Regions from separate parts of the Staphylococcus caprae genome, predicted to be linked through region 2. Evidence: riboswitches for the same ligand, from Rfam matches in the RefSeq annotation. Region 2 holds a riboswitch; the other holds the start of a gene.
What was found. Region 2 has a riboswitch for thiamine pyrophosphate ahead of JMUB898_RS02375 (thiamine phosphate synthase). Riboswitches for the same ligand answer to the same signal wherever they lie in the genome.
Positions count from the first base shown of each region.

Region 1: it holds a riboswitch for thiamine pyrophosphate, as region 2 does, so the genes downstream of both, JMUB898_RS12250 (ABC transporter substrate-binding protein) here and JMUB898_RS02375 (thiamine phosphate synthase) in region 2, are expected to answer to the same signal.

Region 1 covers NZ_AP018587.1:2,531,952-2,535,386, forward strand. The annotation lists gene JMUB898_RS12245 (L-cystine transporter) at 1-1,280, shown strand, start outside; TPP riboswitch at 1,559-1,660, shown strand; gene JMUB898_RS12250 (ABC transporter substrate-binding protein) at 1,715-2,626, shown strand; gene nfsA (oxygen-insensitive NADPH nitroreductase) at 2,728-3,435, opposite strand, start outside.
Region 2 covers NZ_AP018587.1:533,277-536,711, forward strand. The annotation lists gene JMUB898_RS02360 (thiazole synthase) at 1-37, opposite strand, end outside; gene thiS (sulfur carrier protein ThiS) at 39-239, opposite strand; gene thiO (glycine oxidase ThiO) at 223-1,341, opposite strand; gene JMUB898_RS02375 (thiamine phosphate synthase) at 1,334-1,924, opposite strand; TPP riboswitch at 2,004-2,113, opposite strand; gene JMUB898_RS02380 (pyruvate MFS transporter) at 2,580-3,435, shown strand, end outside.

The DNA.
Region 1 (3,435 bases), 600 kb from region 2:
CTTTAGGTATTGGAATCGTTTTGGGAATAGCTTTACATCTTATCTTCGGAGCAGAATCAAAAGTATTAAAACAAACTTCAGATTGGTTTAGCATTATTGGGGACGGTTATGTTGCTTTATTACAAATGATTGTCATGCCACTTATTTTTGTATCTATTGTAGCAGCATTTAGTAAAATCCAAATTGGGGATAAATTTGCGAAAATCGGTACCTTTATTTTTATGTTTTTAATTGGAACCGTAGCGATTGCAGCCATTGTCGGCATTATCTATGCATTGATTTTCGGTCTAGACGCTTCATCGATCGATTTAGGAAGTGCTGAGCATTCACGTGGCTCAGAAATTAGTAAGCAAGCTAAAGATTTAACTGCTAATACATTGCCACAACAAATTCTTGAATTATTACCAAGCAATCCATTCTTAGACTTTACAGGTCAACGTACCACTTCAACTATCGCTGTTGTGATCTTCGCAACTTTCGTTGGTTTCGCATACTTACGTGTAGCGCGCAAACAGCCTGAACACGGTAATTTATTAAAACGTGGTATTGAAGCTGTATATGACATTGTAATGGCTATCGTCACTTTCGTTTTACGTTTAACGCCTTATGGCATCTTAGCAATTATGGCTTCTACACTTGCCACAAGTGACTTTGGAGCGATTTGGACTTTAGGAAAATTCCTACTCGCTTCTTATGCAGCATTAATAACGATGTATGTGATTCACTTAATCATTTTAAGTGTATTAGGTATTAATCCAGTTAGATATGTTAAGAAAACGTTAGAAGTATTGATCTTTGCATTCACTTCTCGTTCAAGCGCAGGAGCCCTACCTTTAAATATTCAAACTCAAACGCAACGTTTAGGTGTTCCAGAAGGTATTGCTAACTTCTCTGCAACATTTGGATTATCAATTGGACAAAACGGTTGCGCTGGAATCTACCCAGCTATGCTAGCAATCATGGTCGCGCCTGTCGCACATGTCCATATCGATTTCCAATTCATCATTACACTGATTGCTGTAGTGATTATTAGTTCATTTGGTGTCGCAGGTGTAGGTGGCGGTGCAACATTTGCATCAATTTTAGTATTATCTACATTAAACTTACCTGTCGCACTTGCAGGTGTACTTATTTCTATCGAACCTTTAATTGATATGGGACGTACCGCATTAAATGTGAATGATTCAATTTTAGCCGGAACAGGTACTGCACGCTTAACTAAAAATTGGGATAAAGACACATTTGAATCTAACCATTACGGAGAATTATCATCTAGTTAATTTTTATTAAAATGAATTTTAAACGAATAAGTATATGGTTCCATTATCTATCATATGCCTCACAAGCTTCTTATTTAAGGAGTTTGTGGCGTTTTTATTTAACTTTAGAAATAAGATTGAGTTATCAACTACTATACAACTGTCTTTGTCCAGAAAATCAACGATTCAAATACTTCATTATAAATTAATACTCTATTTAAACTGTTACGCTCTTCTTCGATTAATTCATCATTTATATACGCGTTTTTATAACTATGCTATGTTAGAAGTTAGGTATAACAAATCACTAGGGGTGCATGTTGCATGCTGAGAGAAAGGTACCCTTTCAACCCTTGAACCTGTTGGTTAGTACCAGCGTAGGAAAGTGAAATATATTTTTTATTTCTTTCAAATTCACTTTTTTACGAAAATTTGTTTGTTGGAGGAATTTTTTTATGGAAAAATTAGTAGTCGGTTTAGAATGGTTCTTAAATCCTGATCATTTGCCTTTAATTTTAGGAATGGAAAAAGGTTGGTTTAGCGAGCAAAACTTAGAAATTGAAATGATTGAACCTGAACAACATTTTGATGCTTTAGAAGAAATTGAAAATGGTTCAATGGATATCGCGATTACTGAGCCTATCCATCTTGTTGAATATAAAGCGATGAATGAAAATGTAGTTGGCTTCGCTCGATATCTACATACAAATGGCGGTGTGATGTACAACAAAGACAAAGGTATTCAATCACCTAAAGACTTAATTGGCAAACGTCTTCAATATCCGGGTGCTCCTGGATCAGGAGGTATAGCAATTGCTAAAACTATGATTGAAGCTGATGGAGGCATGTATAATGTAGGAGATATCGTCCCTATAAACAATAGCTTTTATCATACTGATGCATTGTTAAATGACAAGGCAGATGCAGCTACACTCATTTTTGAGAATTTCGAAATACTTGAAGCGAGAAATGCAGGATTGAATGTAGATTATTTTGCTTTAAAAGATTACAATGTCCCAGACTTTTGTCAATTAATTTTTATTACTACACCTGATAAGTTAGAAACAGACAACCAGAAACTCAAAAAGTTTATTAAGGTCATTCAAAAAGCTATACAATATATCAACAATAATTTAGAAGATGCCATCAATATATATGCAGATTACACCCAAACAGATATTAATAATAAATTAAATAAAGACACCATTGAAGCAACAGCTAAATGTTTTACTAATGATTTGTCTATGAGTTCAGACTTCTATAATGACTTACAATTATGGTTACAAAGTACAGGTAAAATCAAGCATACGATAGATGCAGAAAAATATTTTACAAACCAATTGTTATTCAGTAGATATACCAAATAATAGGAATAAGCTACAGAAAATAAGTTAAAAATCCTAAAATTATAGCCTATAAATGAATTCGGGTTTGAAAGTTCATTTATAGGCTTTTTTCCAATTATGAATTATTTTTTGATGAATCCAGCTTTATGCAATTGGTCTAACATATCAGGTCGTGTTTTACTACTTAAGAATTGCTCAATTTGTTCGGACCATGTTTCAGTACGCTCCCCATTTGTACGTTCCTTATAATAGTCACTTACAATTTGATCATACGCTTCTAATTCACGACGTTGTTTATCATTACTTGCGTCGTAGCTATTTTTATGGAAAATGTGTTCAAACGGTAATCTTGGTTTCGGCGCACCATTCTCATCCTCAGCAGGTTCACCTACTGCCATACCAAATAGAGGGAAGGTATAATCAGGTAAGTCTAAAATTTCACGTACACGCGCCACATCATTACGTAGAGAACCTAAATAAACGATGCCATATCCCATATCTTCAGCAGCTACAGCCATGTTTTCAGAAACAAGTGCGACATCTATAGAGCCGACTAGCAAGCCTTCTGCTGATGAAAAAGAAATACTCATATCTGATTCAGCGTTTTCATTTACAAGACTATGACGATAATAATCTAAAACAAATACAAATAAGTACCCATTATCTACAACATACGGTTGACCAGAAACTTCTTTTAAATCTTCTTTGATTTTAGGATCATCAATACCAATGATTGAATACGTTTGAAGATAACTTGACGTTGATGCTGATTGACCAGCTTCCACTATCTTCTTCACTGCGTCATCGCTAAGCGGACTTTCTTTGAACTT
Region 2 (3,435 bases):
AGCGAGAGTGTAATTCTAAATTTCCAATTTTAAACATATTATCCGCCTCCAACGATTTCTAATAATTCTAATCGGTCATCTTCTCTGACTGTATGTTCATGGTATGCATCTTGTTTGATTAACGCTTTATTAAATTCAACGATGACGCGTGTTGGATCTAACTCGAGTGATGTGAGCACATCATGTATTGATTGTTCATGGTCGAAACTGAACGTGTCGCCATTAATGATACACTTCATAGTTATTCCTCCTTGATACGCTAAAACTTGAATAATGAGGTGGTTTGATACCTGAAATTAACCAATTTGCGATATCCCGACCAATAATAGGTGACAATAAGATACCGTTACGATAGTGTCCAGTGATCACAAATAAGCCATCATCGATTTGATCCATCATAGGCACTTCATTGTCTGTATATGGACGAACGCCTGACCATTCCTTAAGAATACGACTATGTTTAAGTTCTGGAATGCGTTCGCACGCATGATTGAATAACCAGTTTAACCCTTTCTTAGTAGTACCAACCGAATAGTTATCGAACTCGCTTGTTGCACCAATTAAGAACCGATTAGGTTGTTTTGGAACGATGTAACAACCATTCGTCATAAATAATGTTTCTGAAAGATTGAGCTCGTCATTTTCCAATAACAGAACTTCACCTTTCACGCCAATCACTTTTCTATGAAGATTGTAATTTTTAAGAAGTTGAGAGGACCAAGCGCCCCCAGCAACGATAATTTTACGTGCTTCAATAAGAGGTTGTTGGTCAGTATAAACTGAGTAATAACCATTATTTCTTTCAATAGATTGCACCTCAGTGTGATGATAGCGCGAGATGCGTCTCATGTTGAGTGACTCTAGTAATGCTTTGGTGTATGCGTTAGCGTTGATTTGGCCATCATGTGGGATATGAATCGCTGCATAAGATGGCTTCACATTTCCATTCGTTAAGTGCATGAGGTCTTCAGGTGATAATTGTTTAACACTAGGGTCGTTTTGCTTTAGAAAGTTGTATTGTCGTCGCAAGGATTCAACATCTTCTTTACTATGCGCAATTTTAATTAAACCTGAATCTTGAAACTGAATATCAATACCTGTTTCGTTCATTAATGATTCACTAAGAAGTGGGAACATTCCTCGTGATTCAATCGCTAGTTTGAATAAATCACTTTCTTCGGTGAATTCATTTTGCGCGCCTAACATCCCACCAGCTTTATATGACGCATGTTTACCTGGGACATCTCTATCTACAATAGCTACATCGTATTGCGTTGCACTTAATTGTCTTGCTATCGACATGCCGATGACACCTGAACCAATAATAAGCACATCATGCATGTTTCAACCACTTCCTTTTTAATTCTTTTATGTCCTCGAGTGACGCATTCATGAAAAATGAAATGGCACAAATTCCCGCGAACCTTTTTGTTACCTGAGCAATTGTCTGTTGAGAAATACCTCCTATGGCATAGATAGGAAAAGGGAGATTCAACACCTCTTCAATTTCGTCATTTGTCCGTGGTAATTCATTTGGATGCGACGTCGTAGGGAAGATATGACCGAAGAATACATAATCCAACCCTCTATCAATACATTGACGTACACTTTTGGCATTATGGGTCGACATGCTCACTTGTATGTCAGGATGGGTCTTTTTGTATGAAAATGCTGTTTCATCATTTTCCTTAAAATGAATGCGTTTGAGATTTAAATCTTCTAATAAAGCAATATCGCTATGAACAATGATTTTGTCTTTAGCAAACCCTTGATTCATTAAGTGAATCATCGATTGCTTTAATTCTTTTTGAGGCATTGATGTTCGAAATAATAATCCATCAATACCTTCCGCAATATCTAAGTAATGTTCTAAATCTTGAGCAGTAAGGACTTTATCGTAAGTAACCGCAATAAATATGTGTATCACCCCAAATCCACAAATAAAAAAACGCTATCTCCCTGAATTGGGAAATAGCGCTTAGATTATGTATATAAATCCTAAAACTTTCGCATCGCCACTTCCCTACGCCAGTATGAACTGGATCAGGTTCTAGGAATTATAAAGTCTATTCTTTACTCTCAGCCTTAAACAAAGGCACTTCCAGTGGATTGATATAAAATTTTATCAAAGATATGTAACCGTTTTTCTTAATGTATATATTACTATTTTTATCTATATACATCAAATGCTATTGAAAGAAAGTAAAACCTGTTGATAATGTATAAATTTGCAAAACACTTACTCATAGTGAATATTTAATAATATACTTTATGTTTTAAACGATTCATTTTCTGTAAAATTATAGTTTTGAACTTCATGAAATCATACAAGACGATCAATTTAACCAAACTCAAAAGCGAGTGGTGAAATATACGAAAAATATACATTTTTTCAAGAAATTTCGTTCAAACTATTGTAACCGTTTTCACAACATGCTATATTATAAAAAATTGTAGCGCTACAACTTACTCAAGTTGTTCTAAAAAGGGAAGTTTCAACAGACATCATAGGAAATTTCTGAAACTTAACGACATCTTAAATAGAAACAACATAATATTAAAGGAAGTAGGAAACAAATATGAAAGAAAAACGCAGTAATGTACGTTGGTATTTCGCAATAGGGTTCTTCTTCATTGGCGTTATTGCATATATGGATAGGTCTAATATCTCATATATCGCTGCTCCGATGATGAAAGATTTAGGTTTAACCAAAACACAATTCGGACTACTTGCCTCATTCTTCTCGCTAGGTTACGCATTTATGCAAGTGCCATCAGGGATGTTAGCTGAGAAGTTTGGACCACGTAAGATGATTACTATTGCACTTGTATGGTGGAGTGCTTTCACAATTTTAACGGGAATGATTAAACACCATGGATTGTTATACTTTATAAGATTCTTATTTGGCGTAGGGGAAGCTCCAATGTATCCATCTAATGCCGTATTTAACTCTTTCTGGTTTGCTAAAAATGAAAAAGGAAGAGCATCTAGTGCATTATTAGCAGGTTCTTACTTTGGTCCTGTGCTTGCGCCAATCATTACGATTGCTATCGTTAATGCGTTTAACTGGCAAGCGGTATTCTATATCTTCGGTGCGATTGGTATCGTCATGGCTATTCTTTGGGCGATTATTGCTAAAGATTTACCTGAACACCATAAGATGGTTAGTGATGCAGAGAAGAAATATATTACTGAACATCGTGATACAGTTGCGACTGAAAAGTCTTTACCACCATGGAAACGCTTCTTAAGTCACTTCAGTTTCTATGCCATTGCTTTACAATATTTTGTAGTACAATTCGTTATCGCATTATTCTTAATCTGGTTACCTACATATTTAGCCGAACAGTATCATGTAGATTTCAAAGATATGTCAATCAGCTCTCTGCCATGGTTATTCATGTTCTTTTTAATACTTTCAGCTGGAGCGATAT